One region of the Streptomyces sp. NPDC026538 genome, then DNA from elsewhere that is predicted to be linked to it. Evidence: predicted binding sites of a transcription regulator. Region 1 holds the regulator's gene; the other holds the start of a gene.
The links. Region 1 encodes HrcA, which represses chaperone genes, less so after heat shock. Its sites were predicted from a motif close to TTNGCACTCNGNNNNNCNGAGTGCNAA; they were not measured.
Positions count from the first base shown of each region.

Region 2: groL (chaperonin GroEL) is a predicted target of HrcA. The motif match lies at 2,809-2,835, and genes of this name have one in related genera.

Region 1 covers NZ_JBVHQG010000001.1:974,291-979,559, reverse strand. Annotated here, with positions in the region: gene ACZ4N4_RS04450 (DUF3097 domain-containing protein) at 1-798, opposite strand, end outside; gene ACZ4N4_RS04445 (MBL fold metallo-hydrolase) at 833-1,555, opposite strand; gene hrcA (heat-inducible transcriptional repressor HrcA) at 1,719-2,735, shown strand; gene dnaJ (molecular chaperone DnaJ) at 2,736-3,872, shown strand; gene ACZ4N4_RS04430 (nitronate monooxygenase) at 4,118-5,227, shown strand; partial or broken gene ACZ4N4_RS04425 (16S rRNA (uracil(1498)-N(3))-methyltransferase) at 5,224-5,269, shown strand, end outside.
Region 2 covers NZ_JBVHQG010000010.1:156,677-161,945, forward strand. Annotated here, with positions in the region: SAM riboswitch class I at 151-313, shown strand; gene thrC (threonine synthase) at 332-1,618, shown strand; gene ACZ4N4_RS34220 (MoaD/ThiS family protein) at 1,665-1,940, shown strand; gene ACZ4N4_RS34225 (cold-shock protein) at 2,400-2,606, shown strand; gene groL (chaperonin GroEL) at 2,998-4,620, shown strand; gene ACZ4N4_RS34235 (NADH:flavin oxidoreductase) at 4,935-5,269, shown strand, end outside.

The sequences.
Region 1 (5,269 bases):
CGTCACGAAGTCGATGAGTTCCTCCACCCGCCCGAGCAGCTCCGGTTCCAGGTCCTTGTAGGACCCCACGCGGGCCAGGATCGCCTGCCACACCGCGCCCGTGTTGTCCGAGGGCCAGCCGAGCGCCCGGCACACGCCCGTCTTCCAGTCCTGGCCGTGCGGGACGCGCGGCCAGGACTCGATGCCCAGGGCGGCGGGTTTCACCGCCTCCCAGATGTCGATGTACGGGTGGCCGACCACCAGGGCGTGCTCGCTGGTGACCGACTGTGCGATGCGCCACTCCTTGGTGCCGGGGAGCAGGTGGTCCACCAGGACACCGAGGCGTGCGTCGGGGCCCGGTGCGAATTCGGCCACGATCGAGGGGAGGTCGTCGACGCCCCCCAGGTACTCCACGACCACGCCCTCGATGCGCAGGTCGTCGCCCCAGACCTTCTCGACCAGTTCCGCGTCGTGGCGGCCCTCGACGTAGATGCGGCCGGCGCGGGCCACGCGCGCGCGTGCGCCGGGCACGGCGACCGAACCGGAGGCGGTGCGCGCGGGACGTACGGGGCCGGCCGAGGCGGGGCGCACGAGGGTGACCACCCGGCCCTCCAGGAGGAAGCCCCGCGGCTCCAGCGGGAAGACGCGGTGTTTGCCGAAGCGGTCCTCCAGCGTCACCGTGCCCGCTTCGCAGCGGATCACCGCGCCGCAGAAGCCGGTGCCGGGTTCCTCGACGACCAGGCCGGGTTCGGCGGCCACCTCCGGCGCCGGTTTCGGCTTCTTCCACGGCGGGGTCAGGTCGGCGGAGTACTGGCGCATTCGGATGACGATAGGAGAAGCGGCGGCGGCGTGGTCACGACACGCCGAAACGGGCGGCCAGGGCGTCGCGTTGCCGTCGTACGAAGGCCGCGTCCACCACCGCTCCGTGACCGGGCACGTACCGGGCGTCCTCGCCGCCGAGGGCGAGCAGCCGGTCCAGGGCGGCCGGCCAGCGGGACGGTACGGCGTCGGGGCCGGCCTGGGGAGCGCCGGACTCCTCCACCAGGTCGCCGCAGAACACCACCGGCGGGTCGCCGGGGACGAGGACGGCGAGGTCGTGGCGGGTGTGGCCGGGGCCCACGTCGGCCAGCAGGGCCCGGCGGCCGTCGCCGAGGTCGAGGTTCCACTCGCCGGAGACAGGGCGGCGGGGCCGGGGCAGCGCGTCGGCCGCCTCCTCGGCCTCCGGGGCCGGCAGGCCGTTGCGGACCGCGTCCAGGCGGAGTGCCTCGCGGCCGTGGGCGAGGACGGCCTCCGCGCCCGCCGCCGCGTACACCTCCGCGCCCGCGAACACCGGGGCGCCGAAGACGTGGTCGAAGTGCGGATGGGTGAGCGCGAGATCGGTCACACGGCGCCCGGCCAGCCGCTGCGCCTCCCCGTGCAGCCTCGCGCCCTCCGCCAGGCTCGACCCCGCGTCCACCATCAGGACCGGGCCCGCCCCGAGGACCAGCCCGGCCGTGCAGTCCCAGCCCGGCAGCCGGCACCGGCCGACCCCCTCGGCCACCCGCTCCCAGCCCAGCTCTTCCCAAGTCACCGTCACACCGCGACGCTAGCGGTAGAACGTCCCGGGTCCTCGCCGACCTTGCCCAGTCGGTACCCGACGGCCGTACACTGGGCCGGGGATGCTGGCACTCGGACTCGCAGAGTGCCAGGCGAAAGACCCGAACGGCCGCGGGGACGACTTTCTGGAGGTGTGGCGCTGGATGCTGAGTGAACGCAGGCTTCAGGTATTGCGCGCCATCGTCCAGGACTACGTCGGCACCGAGGAGCCGGTGGGGTCGAAGGCGCTGACCGAGCGGCACAACCTCGGCGTCTCCCCGGCGACCGTGCGCAACGACATGGCCGCCCTGGAGGACGAGGGGTACATCGCCCAGCCGCACACCAGCGCCGGGCGGATCCCGACCGACAAGGGCTACCGGCTGTTCGTCGACAAGCTCGCCGGCGTGAAGCCGATGAGCGCGCCGGAGCGGCGGGCCATCCAGAACTTCCTCGACGGCGCCGTCGACCTCGACGACGTCGTGGCGCGGACGGTGCGGCTGCTGGCGCAGCTGACGCGGCAGGTCGCGGTCGTGCAGTATCCGTCGCTGACCCGGTCCACCGTGCGGCACGTGGAACTGCTCGCGCTCGCGCCGGCCCGGCTGATGCTGGTGCTGATCACCGACACCGGGCGGGTCGAGCAGCGGATGGTCGACTGCCCGGCGCCCTTCGGGGAGTCGTCGCTGGCGGATCTGCGGGCGCGGCTCAACAGCCGGGTCGCCGGTCGCCGGTTCTCGGACGTGCCCCGGCTGGTCGAGGACCTGCCGGACGCCTTCGAAGCCGAGGACCGCGGTACGGTCTCGGCGGTGCTCTCCACCCTGCTGGAGACGCTCGTCGAGGAGAACGAGGAGCGGCTGATGATCGGCGGCACCGCCAATCTCACCCGCTTCGGACATGACTTTCCCCTCATGATCCGGCCCGTCCTGGAGGCACTGGAGGAGCATGTCGTCCTCCTCAAGCTCATGGGCGAGGCGGGGGATTCGGGCATGACCGTACGCATCGGTCACGAGAACGCCTACGAGGGACTCAACTCCACGTCCGTGGTGTCGGTCGGCTACGGTTCGGGCGGCGAGGCACTCGCCAAACTCGGCGTGGTCGGCCCGACCCGCATGGATTACCCGGGAACGATGGGAGCGGTACGAGCGGTGGCACGGTACGTCGGACAGATCCTGGCGGAGTCGTAAGTGGCCACGGACTACTACGCCGTTCTCGGCGTGCGCCGCGACGCGTCGCAGGAAGAGATCAAGAAGGCCTTCCGTCGGCTCGCGCGCGAGCTGCACCCGGACGTCAACCCGGATCCGAAGACCCAGGAGCGGTTCAAGGAGATCAACGCCGCCTACGAGGTGCTCTCGGACCCGCAGAAGAAGCAGGTCTACGACCTCGGCGGCGATCCGCTCTCGCAGAGCGGCGGCGCGGGCGCGGGCGGCTTCGGGGCCGGTGGGTTCGGGAACTTCTCGGACATCATGGACGCGTTCTTCGGTACCGCGTCGCAGCGCGGTCCGCGTTCGCGCACCCGGCGCGGCCAGGACGCCATGATCCGGATCGAGGTCGAGCTCGACGAGGCGGCCTTCGGTACGACCAAGGACATCCAGGTCGACACGGCGGTCGTCTGCAACACCTGCAACGGTGAGGGCGCGGCGCCGGGCACCTCCGCCCAGACGTGTGACATGTGCCGCGGTCGCGGCGAGGTGTCGCAGGTGACCCGGTCCTTCCTGGGCCAGGTCATGACCTCGCGGCCCTGCCCGCAGTGCCAGGGCTTCGGCACGGTCGTGCCGACGCCGTGTCCCGAGTGCGCCGGTGACGGGCGGGTGCGGTCGCGGCGGACGCTGACCGTGAAGATCCCGGCCGGTGTGGACAACGGCACCCGGATCCAGCTCGCCGGCGAGGGCGAGGTCGGGCCCGGTGGCGGTCCGGCCGGCGACCTGTACGTCGAGATCCACGAGCTGCCGCACTCCACGTTCCAGCGGCGCGGCGACGACCTGCACTGCACGGTGACGATTCCGATGACGGCGGCGTCGCTCGGTACGAAGGTGCCGCTGGAGACGCTGGACGGGATGGAGGAGGTCGACATCCGGCCGGGCACGCAGTCCGGGCAGTCGATCCCGCTGCACGGCCGCGGTGTCACGCATCTGCGCGGCGGCGGCCGGGGCGACCTGATCGTCCACGTCGAGGTGACGACCCCGACCAAGCTCGACCCCGAGCAGGAGCGGCTGCTGCGCGAGCTGGCGAAGCTGCGCGGCGAGGAACGGCCGACGGGGCAGTTCCAGCCGGGCCAGCAGGGATTGTTCAGCCGGCTGAAGGACGCGTTCAACGGGCGCTGACGCGGGCTGCCGGAGTTGCCGGGGGTCCGGGGGTCGGCCCCCGGGCGGATGCGGTCAGCCGGGCCGGCAGGGTCTGTTCAGCCGGCTGAAGGACGCGTTCAACGGGCGCTGACGGCTCACCGGGCCGGGGGCGCCGCCCCTTCGGCCCGGAAACAGGCGCCGCCCCTTCGGCCCGGAAATATCTGGCATGTGCCAAAGGGACGGCCCGATTCGGTCTTGTTCGGAGGACGTGACAACATGCCGTCATGTCCTCCGCACTGACCGATCTCTTCCCGCTTCCGATCGTGCAGGCCCCGATGGCGGGCGGGGTTTCCGTGCCGCAGCTCGCCGCCGCCGTGTCCGAGGCGGGCGGGCTGGGGTTCCTGGCCGCCGGGTACAAGACCGCCGACGGGATGTACCAGGAGATCAAGCAGCTGCGCGGACTGACCGGCCGCCCCTTCGGGATGAACCTCTTCATGCCGCAGCCGGAGCATGCCGAGTCCGGCGCGGTCGAGGTCTACGCGCATCAGCTGGCCGGTGAGGCCGCATGGTACGAGACCGAGCTCGGCGACCCGGACAGCGGCCGGGACGACGGGTACGACGCGAAGCTCGCCGTACTCCTCGACAACCCGGTGGCCGCGGTCTCCTTCCACTTCGGTGTGCCGAGTCCCGAGGCACTGGTCGCCCTGCGCCGGGCGGGGACCCTCACCCTCGTCACCGCCACCACCGCCGAGGAGGCCCTCGCCGTCGAGCGGGCCGGCGCCGACGCGGTGATCGCCCAGGGCGTGGAGGCCGGCGGACACCAGGGCACCCACCGGGACGTGCCGGAGAACGACGGCTCCGGGATCGGCCTGCTGTCGCTGGTCGCCCAGATACGCGAGACCGTGAGCATCCCGGTGGTCGCCGCGGGCGGCATCATGCGCGGCAGCCAGATCGCCGCCGTGCTCGCCGCGGGGGCGAGCGCGGCCCAGCTGGGCACCGCCTTCCTCGCCACTCCCGAGTCCGGCGCCGCCGACCCGCACAAGCGGGCGCTGACCGACCCGCTGTTCACCCGGACCGCGCTGACCCGGGCGTTCTCCGGGCGGCCCGCCCGCGGCCTGGTCAACCGCTTCATGCGCGAGCACGGCCCGTACGCGCCCGCCGCCTACCCCGAGGTCCACCACCTCACCTCCCCGCTGCGCAAGGCCGCCGCCAAGGCCGGGGACGCGCAGGGCATGGCCCTGTGGGCCGGGCAGGGGCACCGGATGGCCCGGGAGCTGCCCGCGGGGCGGCTGGTGGAGGTCCTCGCCCAGGAGCTCGCCGCCGCCTCGACAGCGTTGTCGGGCAAGCCCGAGGGCGCCCGGGCCGGCGGAGCCGACAGGGGGGACGGACGATGACCGCCCCGGTGTTCGTGCTCGACCCGCTGGTGGTGCCCGGCT
Region 2 (5,269 bases), on a different contig from region 1:
GGCTCCTCACTGTCACGATCACACTGCGAGGTGTGATCCATCTCGCGGTTCGGACGACACTCTCAACTGTCCTGGCCTTCGGTTACAGTCTTGAACAACGCCGATGACCATCGCATGTCCTGGGGTCACCGGTCGTTGACAACCGCATACCGCTCATCCAGAGGGGCAGAGGGATACGGCCCGATGAAGCCCCGGCAACCCTCCAGTCGGTTACTCGTGGATCGCTGATCACTGTCGATCACTCGCGAGGCTCCCGGCTAGGGAAGGTGCCAAATCCGTCTCACGGCGAGATGCGTCGTGAGGAAGATGAGGAGAAAGGGCCTCGCCTCACATGGCTGTGCAGACTGCTGCGACCACCACCGACTCCACGACCGTCGATCTCGGTCCCGCCACTGCCCTGAGCTGCCGCGAGTGCGGCCACCGCGTGCCGCTCGGCCCGGTGTTCGCCTGCGAGGAGTGTTTCGGCCCGCTCGAAATCGCGTACGACTTCTCGGGCTACGACACCGAGGAGCTGCGGAAGCGGATCGAAGCGGGTCCCGCGAACATCTGGCGTTACGCGCCGCTGCTGCCCGTCCCCGCGGACGTGGCGACCAAGCCGAACATCAACCCGGGCTGGACCAAGCTCGTCCAGGCCGACAACCTGGCGAAGGAGCTGGGCGTCACCGGCGGCCTGTACGTCAAGGACGACTCCGGCAACCCGACGCACTCCTTCAAGGACCGGGTCGTCGCCCAGGCCGTCGAGGCCGCGCGCGCCTTCGGCTACACCACGCTCTCCTGCTCCTCCACCGGCAACCTGGCCGGCGCGGTCGGCGCCGCCGCCGCCCGGGCCGGCTTCCGCTCCTGCGTGTTCATCCCGCACGACCTGGAGCAGGGCAAGATCGTCATGGCCGCGATCTACGGCGGCGAGCTCGTCGGCATCGAGGGCAACTACGACGACGTGAACCGTTTCTGCTCCGAGCTGATCGGCGACTCGGCCGGCGAGGGCTGGGGCTTCGTCAACGTCAACCTGCGGCCGTACTACGCGGAGGGCTCCAAGACCCTGGCGTACGAGATCTGCGAGCAGCTCGGCTGGCGGATCCCGGACCAGCTGGTCGTCCCGATCGCCTCCGGCTCGCAGCTCACGAAGATCGACAAGGGGCTGCAGGAGCTGATCAAGCTCGGGCTCGTCGAGGACAGGCCGTACAAGATCTTCGGCGCGCAGGCCGAGGGGTGCTCACCGGTGTCGGTGGCCTACAAGGCGGGCCACGACGTGGTGCGGCCGCAGAAGCCGAACACCATCGCCAAGTCGCTGGCCATCGGCAACCCTGCCGACGGGCCGTACGTCCTGGACATCGCGCGTCGTACCGGCGGTGCGGTGGAGGACGTCACCGACGAGCAGGTCGTCGACGCGATCAAGCTGCTCGCGCGGACCGAGGGAATCTTCGCGGAGACCGCGGGCGGGGTGACGCTCGGAGTCACCAGGAAGCTCATCGAGAATGGGCTGATCGATCCGGCGAAGTCGATCGTCGTACTCAACACGGGTGATGGACTGAAGACGCTGGACGCCGTGGCGGGGACCGGGCTCACGGCGACCATTCGCCCGAATCTCGAGTCTTTCCGCGAGGCCGGGCTCGCCTGAGCCAGCTGTAAGAAACCAGGGCGTTGCCCCGATCGGAGGTTCAAACGTGAGCGTCACCGTTCGCATCCCCACCATCCTGCGCACCTACACCGGTGGTCAGGCCGAAGTCAGCGCCGAAGGCGGCACCCTCGGCGAGGTCATCTCCGACCTGGAGAAGAACCACACCGGGATCGCCGCCCGTGTTCTCGACGACGAGGGCAAGCTGCGCCGGTTCGTGAATGTGTACGTCAATGACGACGACGTGCGGTTCGAGCAGGGACTTCAGACGGCGACCCCGGACGGTGCGGGCGTCTCCATCATCCCGGCCGTGGCCGGCGGCTGACCTGCTGACAGGCTGATCGAATGACCGAACATTACCTTTGGTAACGCCGATCACCCACTGTTCATTCGATTGCCCCCTCCGTGAGAGAAGCGGAGGGGGCAATTCTGTGTGGTTGAGCGCGGTACAGTTGGGGAACGCGGTCCCGATCTCCAGGTCGGGAGCCCCGTATTCGACACCGCTGACCCGCCAAGAAGTAGCCAAAGTGTGCGGGTTATATGCGGCTTTCGCGGCTTTTATGGGGCCCGACTTGCCCTGAATTCGGCCGAATTCTTGCTATATTCCGGACCCTTCCCGTCCAGAATTCTCGTCCGATTGACCTGTTGCAGACGGCAGTTGGACAGATACATTCAGCCGCGGTCGACGCGTTCCGGCGCACGCCCCCAACCATTGGGGGGTGAGGTCTGACCCGGATCCGCGAAGTGTGGATCTGTGCAAGGGCCAGTAATAGGGGAGTTAGGCATGGCTCAGGGCACCGTCAAGTGGTTCAACGCGGAGAAGGGGTACGGCTTCATCGCGGTCGACGGTGGTGCGGATGTTTTCGTCCACTACAGTGCGATTCAGATGGACGGCTACCGCACCCTGGAGGAAGGTCAGCGGGTCGATTTCGAGATCTCGCAGGGCCAGAAGGGGCCGCAGGCGGACATGGTCCGGCTCGCGACCAGCTGAAGCACGCGCCGACTGACAGCGTCGTTCTTCTTTCATTGTCGGAGGGCTCGTATCCCATGGGGAGTCATGGGTTACGAGCCCTTTGGCATGCGCGGGACGAGTGGGCCGGCGCACCACCGCGGGCGGCCCGGCGCACCACCGCGGGGCGGCCCGGCGCGCCGCCCCGCGCGCGGCCCTGGCGCGGCCCAGTCTCCCGGAGGCGCTTGCACTCGGCATGGGCGAGTGCTAATCATTGGCGTTAGCACTCTGAAGGTGAGAGTGACAAAAATGGACCGGGTCGGTGAGGCCCGCAGGCCGGGTGGGGCAAGGAACCCACGGGTCGGCGAGCCGTCCGTCGCGGGCGCGGGCGCGGTCCGAAGACTCACCCCCAGTCCTGGAGGGACCACTTCACATGGCCAAGATCATCGCGTTCGACGAGGAGGCGCGGCGCGGCCTTGAGCGCGGTATGAACCAGCTCGCCGACGCCGTCAAGGTCACCCTCGGCCCCAAGGGCCGCAACGTCGTCCTTGAGAAGAAGTGGGGCGCCCCCACGATCACCAACGATGGTGTGTCCATCGCCAAGGAGATCGAGCTGGAGGACCCGTACGAGAAGATCGGCGCCGAGCTGGTCAAGGAAGTCGCCAAGAAGACGGACGACGTCGCCGGTGACGGTACGACCACCGCGACCGTGCTCGCCCAGGCCCTGGTCAAGGAAGGCCTGCGCAACGTGGCCGCCGGCGCCAACCCGATGGCCCTGAAGCGCGGTATCGAGAAGGCCGTCGAGGCCGTCTCCGGTGCCCTCCTGGAGCAGGCGAAGGACGTCGAGACCAAGGAGCAGATCGCCTCCACGGCCTCCATCTCCGCCGCCGACACCCAGATCGGCGAGCTCATCGCCGAGGCCATGGACAAGGTCGGCAAGGAAGGCGTCATCACCGTCGAGGAGTCCCAGACCTTCGGTCTGGAGCTGGAGCTCACCGAGGGTATGCGCTTCGACAAGGGCTACATCTCGGCGTACTTCGCCACCGACATGGAGCGTATGGAGGCGTCCCTGGACGACCCGTACATCCTGATCGCCAACTCGAAGATCGGCTCCGTCAAGGACCTGCTCCCGCTCCTGGAGAAGGTCATGCAGTCGGGCAAGCCGCTGCTGATCATCGCCGAGGACGTCGAGGGCGAGGCCCTGTCGACCCTGGTCGTCAACAAGATCCGCGGCACCTTCAAGTCCGTCGCGGTCAAGGCCCCGGGCTTCGGCGACCGCCGCAAGGCGATGCTGAACGACATCGCCATCCTCACCGGCGGCGAGGTCATCTCCGAGGAGGTCGGTCTCAAGCTGGAGAACACGACCCTCGACCTGCTGGGCCGCGCCCGCAAGGTGGTCATCACCAAGGACGAGACCACCATCGTCGACGGCGCCGGCTCCACCGAGCAGGTCCAGGGCCGGGTCAACCAGATCCGCGCCGAGATCGAGCAGTCCGACTCGGACTACGACCGCGAGAAGCTCCAGGAGCGCCTGGCCAAGCTCGCCGGTGGCGTCGCCGTCATCAAGGCCGGTGCCGCGACCGAGGTCGAGCTCAAGGAGCGCAAGCACCGCATCGAGGACGCCGTTCGCAACGCGAAGGCGGCCGTCGAGGAGGGCATCGTCGCCGGTGGTGGCGTGGCCCTGCTCCAGGCCTCCCAGGTGTTCGAGAAGCTGGAGCTCGAGGGTGACGAGGCGACCGGCGCCAACGCCGTGAAGCTCGCCCTGGAGGCCCCGCTCAAGCAGATCGCCGTCAACGGTGGTCTCGAGGGTGGCGTCGTCGTCGAGAAGGTGCGCAACCTTCAGGTCGGCCACGGCCTGAACGCCGCGACCGGCGAGTACGTCGACATGATCGCCGAGGGCATCATCGACCCGGCGAAGGTGACCCGCTCTGCCCTGCAGAACGCCGCCTCCATCGCCGCGCTGTTCCTCACCACCGAGGCCGTCATCGCCGACAAGCCGGAGAAGGCCGCCGCGGCCGCTCCGGGCGGCATGCCGGGCGGTGACATGGACTTCTGATCGACCTCCGGCCGATCGCTCGTCCTGACCGAGGGCGGCACCCCCTGTTCGACAGGGGGTGCCGCCCTCGGGCGTTTGCGCCGCTCACGGGCCAGGTACGGCACCTTCGGCGGGTACCTGAAGCGGGACGGAGAGCAGGACGTCCGGGTCCCGCTCATGGACTCCGGGGAGGCGCCCTCCGTGTCCGGAGTCACACGGCTTTCGGGTGGGGGGCGGGAATGGGTGCGTCCGGGCCGGTCGTTGCACACGTATGTGCACTCGATGCGTGTGCACATACCGTCCGGTCTACAGCACACTCACGAGGAGCCCCCCACGTGACCGTCACCACGCCCCCCGCCTCCCGCGCGGCCGAGATCCTCTCCCGTCCGATCGCCCTGAACGGGCTCACGGTCCCCAACCGGATCGTGATGGCGCCGATGACCCGCCAGTTCAGCCCGGGCGGCGTCCCCGGCGAGGACGTGGTCTCGTACTACGCCCGCCGGGCCGCCGCCGGTGTCGGCCTGATCGTCACCGAGGGCACGTACGTCGGTCACGACTCGGCGGGGCAGAGCAGCCGCGTCCCGCGGTTCCACGGCGAGGAGCAGCTGGCGGGCTGGGCGAAGGTCGCCGAGGGCGTACACGCGGCCGGCGGCACCATCGTCCCGCAGCT